2 regions of the Pseudomonas sp. NPDC089752 genome follow, and region 1 is predicted to be linked to the other one. Evidence: predicted binding sites of a transcription regulator. Region 1 holds the regulator's gene; the other holds the start of a gene.

Region 1 (7,161 bases):
ACGCGGCCGGTGCGCGCCTTGCCCGAGGCTTCACGCTCGTCGGGCATTTCGACGCCATGGTCGACGGCGTTGCGCACCAGGTGCACCAACGGGTCGGCCAGGGCCTCGACCAGGTTCTTGTCGAGGTCGGTCTCTTCACCGACCAGCTCCAGGTTGATCTCTTTCTTGAGCTGGCGGGCCAGGTCGCGGACCAGGCGCGGGAAGCGGCCGAAGACTTTCTTGATCGGCTGCATGCGGGTTTTCATCACCGCGGTCTGCAGGTCGGCGGTAACCACGTCGAGGTTCGACACGGCCTTGGACATGGCCTCGTCGCCGCTGTTCAAGCCCAGGCGTACCAGGCGGTTACGCACCAGCACCAGCTCGCCGACCATGTTCATGATCTCGTCCAGCCGCGCGGTATCGACGCGCACGGTGGTTTCCGCCTCGCTGACGTGCTTTTCCGCGGCCGGGGCCGGGGTACGGGCCGGCGCGGCGGGCTTGGCCACAGCAGCGGGTGCCGGCTGAGCGACAGGCTGGCTTTGCGGCTTGGCGGCGACAGGCGCAGCAACCGCAGCCGGCGCTTCGGCGGTGACGGCATCGCCAGAAAACTTGCCTTTGCCATGCAGCTGGTCGAGCAGTGCTTCGAACTCGTGTTCGCTGATCTCATCGCCGCTGGCGGCAGCCGGTGCAGCGTTGACCTGTGCAGGCGCGGCAACCGGCAGCGCATCGGCCTGGAAGGTGCCTTTGCCGTGCAGTTGGTCCAGCAGCGACTCGAATTCTTCGTCGGTGATCTCATCGCTGGCCGGTGCACTGGCAGCGACGGCAACCGGCTCGCTGGCAACCACTTCAGCCGAGAACTGGCCCTTGCCGTGCAACTGGTCGAGCAGCGATTCGAACTCGGCGTCGGTGATCTCGTCGCCGGCGCCGCTCACGGTTTCGCCTTGAAGCTGCTGCTCTGCAGCGGCAGCTTCGGCCTTGACCGCGTCGAGCGAGTCGAGCAACTGTTCGAATTCGGTATCGGTGATGTCCGCCTCGGCAGCAGGCTCGGTCGCAGCCTCCACCACCGCGGCAGGGGCTGGCGCACTCCCTGGCTCGGCCAGGCGCGACAATGCCGCCAGCAGCTCGGGCGTGGCCGGGGTCACTTCGCTGCGTTCGCGCACCTGGCCGAACATGCTGTTGACCGTGTCGAGCGCTTCGAGCACCACGTCCATCAGTTCCGCATCGACCCGGCGCTCACCTTTGCGCAGGATGTCGAACACGTTCTCGGCGATATGGCAGCACTCCACCAGCTCGTTGAGCTGGAGGAAGCCGGCGCCCCCTTTTACAGTGTGGAAACCGCGAAAGATCGCATTGAGCAGGTCGGCATCGTCGGGCCGGCTTTCCAGCTCGACCAGTTGCTCGGACAGTTGCTCAAGAATTTCGCCGGCTTCTACCAGGAAATCCTGAAGGATTTCTTCATCGGCGCCGAAGCTCATTAAACGTGCTCCTCAAAAACCCAGGCTGGACAGCAGATCATCGACATCGTCCTGACCGGACACGACGTCTTCACGCTTATCGGCATGAATCTGCGGACCTTCACCCCGAGCCGGATATTTTTCTTCATCTTTTTCAGCACGCAGCTGCTGGTGGTCATGTTCGATACCGGCAAAGCGGTCGACCTGACTGGCCATCAGCACGAGCTTGAGCAGATTGCTTTCGACTTCGGTCACCAACGCGGTCACCCGCTTGATCACCTGCCCGGTCAGGTCCTGATAGTCCTGGGCCAGCAGAATGTCATTGAGGTGGCCGGAAACCTTGCGGTTGCCTTCGGCGCTATGCGTCAGAAAACTGTCGACGCGCTTGACCAGATCACGGAACTCCGGCGCGGCAACTTCGCGGCGCATGAAGCGCTGCCAGTCGACACTCAGGCTCTGCGCCTCGGTCGCCAGGTCGTTGAGCACCGGGGTGCTCTCCTCGACCAGGTCCATGGTGCGGTTGGCGGCGCCTTCGGTCAGTTTGACCACATAGGACAAACGCTCGGTGGCGTCGGTGATCTGCGAGACTTCCTCGGCCTGCGGCATGCGCGGGTCGATCTGGAAGCTGACGATCGCGCTGTGCAGCTCACGGGTCAGCTTGCCGACTTCCTGATACAGGCCACGGTCGCGGGTCTGATTGAGCTGATGAATCAGCTGCACGGCCTCGCCGAACTGCCCCTTCTCCAGGCTTTCGACCAACTGCTGGGCATGCTTCTTCAGGGTCGATTCGAACTCCCCCAAAGACGTTTGTGATGATTCCATGGCGCCCCCTGAGCTGATTCAGCCGTTGACGCGTTCGAAGATCTTTTCGATCTTTTCTTTGAGAACCTGCGCGGTGAACGGCTTGACCACGTAACCATTGACGCCGGCCTGGGCCGCTTCGATGATCTGGTCGCGCTTGGCTTCGGCGGTCACCATCAGCACCGGCATGCCCTTCAGACGGTCATGCGCGCGCACCTTGCGCAGCAGGTCGATACCGGACATGCCCGGCATGTTCCAGTCGGTCACCAGGAAGTCGTAGTGGCCGCTTTCGAGCATCGGCAGCGCCGTGGTGCCGTCGTCGGCTTCGTCGGTGTTGGTGAAGCCCAGATCACGCAGCAGGTTCTTGATGATCCGCCGCATCGTCGAAAAGTCGTCAACGATGAGGATTTTCATGTCTTTGTTCAATTAGACCTCCAAGCAGTCTCTAACGCGCTCGGCCCCGAGCGCGCATTCAATCAATTCGGTACAACGTGAAACGACTGCAACGACTTCAGGCTCAACGCGCCCGCCATTCCCCCAGGCGGCTGCGCAGGCGCGCGGCACACTGGCTGTGCAGCTGGCTGACACGCGATTCGCTGACCCCCAGCACCTCACCGATTTCCTTGAGGTTCAGCTCTTCGTCGTAGTACAGCGCCAGGACCAGCCGCTCACGCTCCGGCAGGTTGGCGATGGCATCGGTCAGGGCAGCCTGGAAGCGCTCGTCTTCCAGGTCGCGCGACGGCTCGACCTGGCCACTGGCGCCATCCTCGTGCAGCCCTTCGTGTTCGCCGTCCTGCAACAGGTCGTCGAAACTGAACAGGCGGCTGCCCAGGGTATCGTTCAAAATCCCGTAGTAATCATCGAGACTCAATTGGAGTTCGGCAGCAACTTCATGATCTTTAGCGTCGCGACCGGTTCTGGCTTCCACGGCGCGCATCGCGTCGCTGACCATGCGGGTGTTGCGGTGCACCGAACGCGGCGCCCAATCCCCTTTTCGCACCTCGTCGAGCATGGCCCCGCGGATGCGGATGCCGGCGTAGGTTTCGAAGCTCGCACCCTTGCTGGCGTCATACTTGTTGGCGACTTCCAGCAGGCCGATCATGCCGGCCTGGATCAGGTCTTCGACCTGCACATTGGCCGGCAGGCGCGCCAGCAAATGGTAGGCAATGCGCTTGACCAGCGGAGCGTAGCGTTCGATCAGTTCGTACTGGGCGTCCTTGGACGCTTTGCTGTACATCTTGAAACCGCTCGCACTCATAACACTGGCCCTGCACTGGTGGGCTGCACCAGGCGCTCGACGAAGAACTCCAGGTGCCCGCGCGGGTTGGCTGGCAACGGCCAGCTGTCGACCTTCTGCGCAATGGCCTTGAACGCCAGTGCGCATTTGGAACGTGGGAACGCCTCGTAGACGGCCCGTTGTTTCTGCACCGCCTTGCGCACGCACTCGTCGTAGGGCACGGCGCCGACGTATTGCAGGGCGACGTCGAGGAAGCGGTCGGTGACCTTGGTCAGCTTGGCGAACAGGTTGCGCCCTTCCTGCGGGCTCTGCGCCATGTTGGCCAGCACGCGGAAACGGTTCATCCCGTAGTCGCGGTTGAGCAGCTTGATCAGCGCGTAGGCGTCGGTGATCGAGGTGGGTTCGTCGCACACCACCAGCAGCACTTCCTGCGCCGCGCGGACGAAGCTGACCACCGAATCACCAATGCCCGCAGCGGTGTCGATGACCAGCACGTCGAGGTTGTCGCCAATCTCGCTGAACGCCTGGATCAGCCCGGCATGCTGGGCCGGGGCCAGGTGCACCATGCTCTGAGTGCCGGAGGCCGCCGGCACGATGCGCACACCGCCCGGCCCCTGCAACAGCACGTCGCGCAGTTCGCAACGCCCCTCGATGACATCGGCCAGGGTGCGTTTCGGCGCCAGGCCCAGCAACACGTCGACATTGGCCAGGCCCAGGTCGGCGTCCAGCAGCATGACCCGGCGGCCGAGCTCGGCCAGTGCCAGGGACAGGTTCACTGAAACGTTAGTCTTGCCGACGCCACCTTTGCCACCGGTTACGGCGATCACCTGTACGGGATGCATGCTACCCATGTTCGTTGTTTACCTTGTCTCGCTTGGACCCAAGCCACACGAGGGGCAATACGCCAGCCCCCTTGATGTAGGTATTTTGCACACGCTTCATCATCAACCCGCTCGCCGCGGGTTGTGATAGAGATCAGCGAACATATCGGCCATGGCCTCTTCGCTGGGCTCGTCCTGCAACTGCACATTCACCGCGCGAGTCACCAACTGGTGCGCCCGTGGCAGGTGCAGGTCGTCAGGAATGCGCGGGCCATCGGTGAGGTAGGCCACGGGCAGTTCATGACTGATGGCCAGGCTCAGCACATCGCCGAGGCTCGCCGTTTCATCGAGTTTGGTCAGGATGCAACCGGCCAGGCCGCAGCGCTTGTAGCTGTGGTAGGCGGCGGTCAGCACCTGCTTCTGGCTGGTAGTGGCCAGTACCAGGTAGTTTTTCGAGGCGATGCCACGACTGGCCAGGCTTTCCAGCTGCATGCGCAGGGCCGGGTCGCTGGCCTGCAGGCCGGCGGTATCGATCAGCACCACGCGCTTGCGCAGCAGCGGCTCCAGCGCCTGGGCCAGCGACTGGCCCGGGTCGACGTAGGTCACCGGCACGTTGAGGATGCGCCCCAGGGTCTTGAGCTGCTCCTGGGCTCCGATGCGGAAGCTGTCCATGCTCACCAGTGCCAGGTTCTGCGGGCCGTACTTGAGCACGTAGCGCGCGGCCAGCTTGGCCAGGGTGGTGGTCTTGCCCATGCCGGCGGGGCCGACCATGGCGATCACACCGCCCTCTTCGATCGGCTCGACCTCGGGCACGTCGATCATCCGCGCCAGGTGCGCCAGCAGCATGCGCCAGGCATGGCGCGGCTCTTCGATCTCCTGGGTGAGCTCGAGCAGTTCGCGGGCAATCGGGCCGGACAGGCCGATGCGCTGCAAGCGGCGCCAGAGGTTGGCCTGGGCCGGCTTGCTGCCTTGCAGCTGGTTCCAGGCCAGCGAACCGAGCTGCACTTCGAGCAGCTCGCGCAGGCCCGACAGTTCCGAGCGCATGGCATCGAACAGGCGTGGATCGACCGGCGCCGGGGCGGCCGGGGCGGCTGCGGCGGGTGCCTCCACGTACGGGTCGATCAATGGCTCCGACGCGGTCAGCGACTGGCCGGCGAACAATTGGCGACTGCCTTCGCTGGCCTCGCTGCGGTTGTCCAGCTCGGCCTGGGCGGTGGCGATACGCGTCTGGGTCTTGCGCAGCTCTTCTTCGAGCTCGGCATTGGGCACGCGGGGGGCCAGCGCGGACAGCTTGTAGTCCAGCGCGGCCGTCAATTCGACACCGCCGGCGATGCGGCGGTTACCGATGATGGCGGCATCGGAGCCCAGCTCATCACGAACCAGCTTCATGGCCTGACGCATATCGGCGGCGAAAAAACGCTTAACTTGCATAACCCACTACCTCAGCCGTTGGGGCCCACGGTGGCAACGATGGTGACTTGCTTGTTATCCGGTATTTCCTGATACGCCAGAACATGCAAATTCGGTACAGCCAGGCGGCCGAAGCGCGACAGCATGGCACGGATCGGGCCAGCAACCAGGAGGATGGCCGGCTGGCCTTGCATCTCCTGGCGCTGAGCCGCTTCGATCAACGAACGCTGCAGCTTTTCGGCCATGCTCGGTTCCAGAAGAACACCGTCTTCCTGACCCTGCCCGGCCCTTTGCAGACTATTGAGCAAAATCTGTTCCAACCTTGGCTCAAGGGTGATCACAGGCAGCTCGGACTCAACGCCGACAATGCTTTGCACGATGGCACGACACAATCCGACGCGCACTGCCGCGACCAACGCGGCGGTATCTTGACTCTTGCCGGCATTGTTGGCGATCGCCTCGGCAATGCTGCGGATGTCACGCACCGGCACTTGCTCGGCGAGCAACGCTTGCAGGACCTTGAGCAACCCCGACAAGGAAATGACACCGGGCACCAATTCTTCTGCAAGTTTAGGCGAAGCCTTGCCCAGTACCTGCAGCAATTGCTGAACCTCTTCGTGGCCAATCAGCTCATGGCAATGCTTCTGCAGAATCTGGTTGAGGTGGGTGGCCACCACGGTACTGGCGTCAACCACGGTATAGCCCAGAGACTGCGCCTGGGCGCGCTGGGCGATGTCGACCCACACCGCCTCCAGGCCGAAAGCCGGGTCGCGGGCGGCGATGCCGTTGAGGGTGCCGAATACCTGGCCAGGGTTGATCGCAAGTTCGCGGTCGGGGTAGATCTCGGCCTCGGCCAGGATCACCCCCATCAGTGTCAGGCGGTAGGCGCTGGGCTGCAGGTCGAGGTTGTCGCGAATGTGCACGGTGGGCATGAGGAAGCCCAGGTCCTGGGAAAGCTTCTTGCGCACCCCCTTGATCCGCGCCAGCAACTGGCCGCCCTGGTTGCGATCGACCAGCGGGATGAGGCGGTAGCCGACTTCCAGGCCGATCATGTCGATCGGCGTCACGTCGTCCCAGCCCAGCTCCTTGGTTTCCATCGCTCGTTGCGGCGACGGCAGCAGGTCCTGCTGGCGCTGCGCCTCCTGCAGCGCGACGGCCTTGGCCTTCTGCTGCTTCTTCCACACCAGGTACGCACCACCGCCGGCCAACAGGCCGAGGCTGAGGAAGGCGACGTGCGGCATGCCCGGCACCAGGCCCATGACGATCATCAAGCCTGCCGACACCCCCAACGCCTTCGGCGAATCGAACATCTGCCGGTTAATCAGCTTGCCCATGTCCTCGGAGCCCGAAGCACGGGTAACCATGATCGCGGCGGCGGTGGACAGCAACAGTGATGGCAATTGCGCCACCAAACCGTCACCGATGGTCAGCAGGGCGTAGACCTTGCCGGCTTCACTGA
Region 2 (7,161 bases), on a different contig from region 1:
GGCCAGTGGAAAACCGTCGACCCGGTATTGAAAGACCCGGATGCCATCTACAGCGCAGGACACTGACATGAGCGACACCCTCAACCGCCTGGCCGAAGTGCTCGAAGAACGCAAGCACGCGGCCGCCGACAGCTCCTACGTGGCCAGCCTGTACCACAAGGGCCTGAACAAGATTCTGGAAAAGCTCGGCGAAGAATCCGTCGAGACCATCATCGCAGCCAAAGACGCCGCGGTGAGCAAGGATTACAGCGATGTCATCTATGAAACCGCAGACCTGTGGTTTCATAGCCTGGTCATGCTCAGCGCACTGGGCCAGCATCCACAAGCCGTGCTCGATGAACTGGAGCGCCGTTTCGGCCTTTCCGGGCACGATGAAAAAGCCGCGCGCCAGCCGTCGGCCTGAGTAGAGAGAATTCTAGGAGAGCACCATGGGTATTTTTGACTGGAAACACTGGATCGTCCTGCTGGTCGTCGTCGTGCTGGTATTCGGCACCAAGAAGCTGAAGAACTTCGGCAGTGACCTGGGCGAATCGATCAAGGGCTTCCGCAAAGCCATGAACGAAGAAGAAACCAAGCCGGCCGAGCAGACTCCGCCGCCCGCTCAGCCAGTGCCGCCGGTACAGGCCACCCAGCAGCAGGCCGCCGCGCCGCAGCAGGGCCACACCATCGAGGGCCAGGCCCAGCCGGTCCAAGAGCCGCAGCGGAAAGACTGAGCCATGTTCGGCATCAGCTTCAGTGAGTTGCTGCTCGTCGGCCTGGTCGCCTTGCTGGTGCTCGGCCCCGAGCGCCTGCCCGGCGCCGCGCGGACTGCGGGGCTGTGGATTGGCCGGCTCAAGCGCAGCTTCAATGCGATCAAGATGGAGGTCGAGCGCGAGATTGGCGCCGACGACATCCGCCGCCAGCTGCACAACGAGCACATCCTGCAGATGGAGCAGGAAGCCAAGCGCATCCTCAACCCGCTGACGCCGCCGGCCCAGCCGCCCGCCACTGCGGTCACCGAGCAGCCAGCCGTTACGCCTGCGCCTGAGCAGCCCGCGCCGCCTCAACCGCCACGAGCCCCATGAGCGAAAAACCGCAAGACGACCAGCCCATGCCGCTGGTCTCGCACCTGACCGAACTGCGCACCCGCCTGCTGCGCTGCGTGGCCGCGATCTTTCTGATCTTCGCCGGGCTGTTCTCCTTCGCCCAGCAGATCTACACCCTGGTCTCGGCGCCGCTGCGCGACCACTTGCCGGCCAACGCGACGATGATCGCCACCGACGTGGCCTCGCCGTTCCTGACGCCGTTCAAGCTGACCATGATCGTTTCGCTGTTCCTGGCGATCCCGTTCATCCTCCAGCAGATCTGGGGCTTCATCGCACCGGGGCTGTACCGCCACGAAAAGCGCATCGCCATCCCGCTGCTGGTGTCGAGCATCCTGCTGTTCTACGCCGGCATGGCCTTCGCCTACTTCCTGGTGTTCCCGCTGATGTTCAAGTTCTTCGCCGCTGCCACCCCGGCAGGCGTGGCGATGATGACCGACATCGCCAACTACCTCGACTTCGTCATGACCCTGTTCTTCGCCTTCGGCGTGGCCTTCGAGATCCCGGTGGCGGTGGTGCTGCTGGTGTGGATCGGCGTGGTCGATGTGCAGTACCTGAAGAAGATCCGCCCCTACGTGATCATCGGCTGCTTCGTGGTCGGCATGATCCTCACCCCGCCGGACATCTTCTCGCAGACCCTGCTCGCCGTGCCCATGTGGCTGTTGTTCGAGATCGGCGTGCTGTGTGGCAGCCTCATCCGCAAGCGCAGCCACGGCGACGATGAAGCGGCCAACGACCACAACGACCAGCCGCCAGCGACCCAACCGTGAACCTGTTGCTTCTTGAAGAGGCCGACTTCGTCTCAGCCGACCGCGTCGTCCTTGCCGATCGGCGCTTTACCCACATGCAGGAAATCCACCGCGTAGCAGTGGGCGACAGCCTGCGCGTGGGTCGCATCAATGGCCTGATGGGCAGCGCCACGGTGTTGCGCCTTGAGCAGCACGAAGCCGAACTGCAGGTCGGCTTCGACCAACCGCCGCCGGCCAAGCTGCCACTGACCCTGGTGCTGGCCGTGCCACGGCCGAAGATGCTGCGTCGGCTGTTCCAGACGGTGGCCACCCTGGGTGTGCAACGGCTGATCCTGGTCAACAGCTACAAGGTCGAGAAAAGCTTCTGGCAGACGCCGTTCCTCAACCCGGAAAGCATCCGCGAGAACCTCATCCTGGGCCTGGAGCAGGCCCGCGACACGGTGCTGCCCGAGGTGATCATCGAGAAGCGCTTCAAACCGTTCGTCGAAGACCGCCTGCCCGCCATCGCCGAAGGCACCCTCGGCCTGGTCGGCCACCCCGGCCCCTACCCCGCCTGCCCACGCGCGGTGGAAGGCGCGGTGACCCTGGCAATCGGCCCAGAGGGCGGCTGGATTCCCTACGAGGTCGAACTGCTGGGCAAAGCCGGCTTGGCGCCGGTGCAACTGGGCGAGCGAATCCTGCGGGTGGAAACTGCCGTAACTGCCCTGCTCTCAAGGATTTTCTGACAAACGGGTCAGCTTTCACCCATCAAGTTTCCCCGGCCCAGGCCGATGGCTATGGCAACACAACAATAAGCCATGCTGCCACGTTGCCGGGGAGTCGAACATGTACCAATGGTTTTCCCAATCGCTGGGGAATATAAGCGTCAATCGCAAGCTGGGCCTGGGCTTCGGCCTGGTGTTACTGATGACCCTGGCCATCACCTTCACCGGGTGGATGGGCATGGACAGCATCATCAACCGAGGCGACAAGCTGGGTAACATCTCGGTCATCCAGCAATACACCCAGGACCTGCGCATCGCCCGCCAGCACTATGAACGCAAGCCAGACCCGGCATCGATCGGCGAACTGGAGCAGGCGTTGGCCACCCTGGAGCGCCAGGTGCAGTTCATGGTCAGCCAGATCGAGCAACCTGCCGATCACCAACGCCTGGAGCAACAGCTCGAGGCGATCCGCCTGTATCGCCAGGCGTTCGCCGAACTCAAGCAAGGCGCTGGCGAACCCGCGCTGCAGCGTATGGCTGACCAGGGTACGGTCCTGCTACAGACCAGCCAGGCCATGACCGCTTCGCAGACCCAGGTGCGTGATGCCGGCGCCAGTCAGGCCAAGGCCATGCTGGCCGGGGCCACTGCCTTGGCCATGGTCCTGGGCCTGCTCGCCGCCTGGGTCATCACCCGGCAGATCATCCTGCCTTTGCGCCAGACGCTGGCAGCCGCCGAACGCGTCGCCAGCGGCGACCTGCGCCAGGACCTGCACAGCACGCGACGCGACGAGCTCGGCCAGCTGCAGGCCAGCATGCAGCGCATGACCCAAGGCCTGCGCGAGCTGATCGGCGGCATCGGTGACGGCGTCACTCAGATCGCCAGTGCCGCCGAAGAGCTGTCGGCAGTGACCGAGCAGACCAGCGCCGGGGTCAACAATCAGAAGGTCGAGACCGACCAGGTGGCCACCGCGATGAACCAGATGACCGCCACCGTGCATGAAGTGGCGCGCAATGCCGAGCAAGCATCGGAAGCGGCGCTGGCCGCCGACCAACAGGCCCGCGAAGGTGATCGGGTGGTCAGCGAGGCCGTCGCGCAGATCGAGCGCCTGGCCCGCGAAGTGGTGAACTCCAGCGAAGCGATGAACCAGCTCAAGGCCGAAAGCGGCAAGATCGGCAGCGTGCTCGATGTAATCAAGTCGGTGGCCCAGCAAACCAACCTGCTGGCCCTCAACGCGGCCATCGAAGCGGCCCGTGCCGGTGAAGCCGGCCGCGGCTTTGCCGTGGTCGCCGACGAAGTGCGCAGCCTGGCCCAGCGTACCCAGCAATCCACCGAAGAGATCGAGGAACTGATCGCCGGCCTGCAAAGCGGTACCCAACGGGTCGCCAGCGTGATGGACGCCAGCCGCCAGCTCACCGACAGCAGCGTCGAGCTGACCCGCCGCGCCGGGGGCTCGCTGGAGACCATCACCCGCACCGTGTCGTCGATCCAGGCGATGAACCAGCAGATCGCCACGGCGGCCGAGCAGCAAAGTGCGACGGCGGAGGAAATCAACCGCAGCGTGATGAATGTGCGGGACATCTCTGACCAGACTTCGGCGGCGAGTGAAGAAACGGCGAGCTCCAGTGTCGAACTGGCGCGGCTGGGCACTCATCTACAGGGCTTGGTCGGACGGTTCAAACTCTGACAGTCCTACAAGCTACGGTGAAATTTCCTACCTGATTTTCAGGTCAAGTCCTACGCGCTCTCCGCCGATGGGCAGGGGGTCATGCTAGCGAAGTGCTGGCATGGCTCCCTACTCAACTGGATGGAGACTTGCCATGTTTGGCTACCTCAACCGCAGGCTCGGCAATATCAGTGTCGGCGCCAAGCTCGCCCTGGGCTTCGCCGTGGTGCTGCTGCTCACCCTGGCTACCACCGTCAGTGGCTGGCGCGCACTGGATGGCGCCATCAGCCGCTCGCAGGAACTCAGCGAAATCGGCCAGATCAATGAGCTGGTCAAGGATCTGCGCGCCGAGCGCATCACTTATCGGGTATTTGCCGACGACGCCAGCAAGGCGCAGATCGCCCGCCTCCTGCAACAGCTGCAAGCCAGGCTGACGACGCTGCAGCAACGCAGCCGGGTCGCTGAGACACGCCAGATGCTGAGCCAGAAGCTGCAGCTGCTGCAACGCTTGCGCGAGCGCTTCGCCGCCCTGCAATCACTCAACGATGCGCCAGGACAACGACCGAACCAGGCCGATGTCGAGCCGCTGCACAACGACATGCAGCAGATGAATGACGAGCTTGGCAGCATCAGCCTGGAGCTTGGCCAGAGAAAGGTCGAGCAGCGCGACAGCGAAGCCCTGGCAGCCCGCTCGCTGCTGACCAGCGTAGCCCTGCTGGCGCTGGTGCTGGGGGTGTTGGCCGGTTGGCTGATCACCCGTCAGATCACCCAGCCGCTGCGCCAGGCCCTGGCCGTGGCGGCGCGCATCGCCCGTGGCGACCTGAGCCAGGTCGAACCCGTGCAGCGCCGTGATGAAATGGGCCAACTGCAGACCAGCATGCGCGAGATGACCCTGAGCCTGCGCGAACTGATCGGCGGTATCGAGCAGGGCGTCGGCCACCTGTCACAGGCGGCTACGCAACTGGCGGCCAGCAGCGAGGACACCAAGCTGCGCATCGACCAGCAGCGCGAGGAGACCGACCAGGTGGCCACCGCCATGAACCAGATGAGCGCCACGGTGCAGGAAGTGGCGCAGAATGCCGAACAGGCGTCGATGGCCGCGACCAATGCCGATCAGCAGGCGCAAGTGGGCGACCAGGTGGTGGCTGAAGCCATCGATCACATCGAACAACTGGCCAGGCAAATGGACGACTGCCTGGTGGCCATGCAACACCTGGCGGGGGAAGGCCAGCGTATCGGTAGCATCCTCGATGTGATCAAGTCGGTGTCCGAGCAGACCAATCTGCTGGCATTGAACGCCGCCATCGAAGCGGCGCGCGCAGGCGAGGCCGGGCGTGGTTTTGCCGTGGTCGCCGACGAAGTGCGCGGGCTGGCCCAGCGCACGCAGCAATCCACCGAAGAAATCGAGCAGTTGATCGAAAGCCTGCACAGCGGCACCGACGAGGTCACTGGCCTGCTCGACGACAGCAAGCGCCTGACCGAGCAGAGCGTGCAGCTGAGCCGCAAGGCTGGGCATGCGTTGAGCCAGATCACCGATACGGTGTCGAGCATCCAGGGCATGAACCAGCAGATTGCCACGGCCAGCGAGGAGCAGAGCGTGGTGGCCGAGGAGATCAACCGCAGCGTGATGAGCGTGCGCGATGGGTCGGATCAGACCAGCGCGGCCAGTGAGCAGACGGCGGCTTCGAGTGGGGAGCTGGAGCAGTTGGGGCGGCAGTTGCGGGGGATGGTGGGGCGGTTCAGTCTCTGAGACCGAGTCGCCTGCTTCGCGGGGCAAGTCGGATCGCCGCACCGCCGCTCCCACAGAGATCGCACAAAGCCTTTGTGGGAGCGGGCTTGCCCCGCGAAGAGGCCTACAGCACCTGGCGCAGGAAGGCCTGGGCCCGCGGATCCTTCGGCGAATCAAAGAACGCCACCGGCGCCGAGTCTTCCAGCAGCTTGCCATGGTCGAAGAACAGCACCCGGTCCGCCACTTCCCGGGCAAAGCCCATTTCGTGGGTCACGCAGACCATGGTCATGCCTTCCTGGGCCAGGGTCTTCATCACGTCCAGCACCTCGCCGACCATTTCCGGGTCGAGCGCCGAGGTCGGCTCGTCGAACAGCATCACCTTGGGCTCCATCGCCAGCGCCCGGGCGATCGCCACCCGCTGTTGCTGGCCACCGGACAAGCGCGATGGGTACTCGTCTGCCTTCTGCGAAATGCCCACCTTCTCCAGCAGCGCCCGTGCCTTGGCCTCGCGCTCGGCCTTGCCGCGCTTGCGCACGACCTTTTGCGCCAGGCACAGGTTTTCCAGCACGGTCATGTGCGGGAACAGGTTGAAATGCTGGAACACCATGCCGACTTCACGGCGGTAGGCGTTGATGTCGGTCTTCGGGTCGGCCAGTTGCACGCCGTTGATGGCGACAGAGCCCTGGTCGAAATGCTCCAGACCGTTAAGGCAACGCAGGAAGGTCGACTTGCCCGAGCCTGAAGGCCCGAGCACCACCACCACCTCTCCCTTGGCCACCTGGGTGGTGACGTTGTCCACCGCGCGAACCACTTGGCCACGGGTGTCGAAGACTTTCAGCAGGTCACGGACTTCAATCACTTTGCGCAAGCCTCCGCTCGAGCCGGCTGGCCAGGTGCGACAGCGGCAGGTTGATCAGCAGGTACAGGCCTGCCACGCAGAACCAGATCTCGAAAGTCGAGAACGAGGTGGTGATGGCCTCGCGGCCGCTCTTGGTCAGTTCGGTGATGGCGATCACCGACACCAGCGAGGTGTCCTTGACCAGGCTGATGAACTGCCCGGCCAGCGGTGGCAGCACGCGCTTGAAGGCCTGCGGCAGGATCACATGGCGCATCGACTGGCCGGCATTCAGGCCCAGCGAGCGGGCCGCCTCGTTCTGGCCCTTAGCGATCGACTGCACGCCGGCACGCACGATCTCGGCCACGTAGGCGCCGGTGAACAGCGCCAGCGCTGCCA

The links. Region 1 encodes FliA, which starts transcription of late flagellar genes. Its sites were predicted from a motif close to CTAAAGTTTNNNNNNNNNNNGCCGNTAA; they were not measured.
Region 2: a site for FliA is predicted at 2,578-2,605, ahead of ACIPZF_RS06230 (methyl-accepting chemotaxis protein). Genes of this name have one in related genera too.

What each region holds. Positions count from the first base shown of each region.
Region 1 is NZ_JBIVGP010000002.1:38,580-45,740, forward strand. Features, by position in the region: gene ACIPZF_RS03000 (chemotaxis protein CheA) at 1-1,454, opposite strand, end outside; gene ACIPZF_RS03005 (protein phosphatase CheZ) at 1,467-2,255, opposite strand; gene ACIPZF_RS03010 (chemotaxis response regulator CheY) at 2,274-2,648, opposite strand; gene fliA (RNA polymerase sigma factor FliA) at 2,752-3,492, opposite strand; gene fleN (flagellar synthesis regulator FleN) at 3,489-4,322, opposite strand; gene flhF (flagellar biosynthesis protein FlhF) at 4,416-5,723, opposite strand; gene flhA (flagellar biosynthesis protein FlhA) at 5,735-7,161, opposite strand, start outside.
Region 2 is NZ_JBIVGP010000003.1:206,060-213,220, reverse strand. Features, by position in the region: gene hisI (phosphoribosyl-AMP cyclohydrolase) at 1-66, shown strand, start outside; gene ACIPZF_RS06255 (phosphoribosyl-ATP diphosphatase) at 68-403, shown strand; gene ACIPZF_RS06250 (twin-arginine translocase TatA/TatE family subunit) at 429-713, shown strand; gene tatB (Sec-independent protein translocase protein TatB) at 717-1,064, shown strand; gene tatC (twin-arginine translocase subunit TatC) at 1,061-1,852, shown strand; gene ACIPZF_RS06235 (16S rRNA (uracil(1498)-N(3))-methyltransferase) at 1,849-2,556, shown strand; gene ACIPZF_RS06230 (methyl-accepting chemotaxis protein) at 2,657-4,219, shown strand; gene ACIPZF_RS06225 (methyl-accepting chemotaxis protein) at 4,353-5,948, shown strand; gene ACIPZF_RS06220 (amino acid ABC transporter ATP-binding protein) at 6,052-6,786, opposite strand; gene ACIPZF_RS06215 (amino acid ABC transporter permease) at 6,779-7,161, opposite strand, start outside.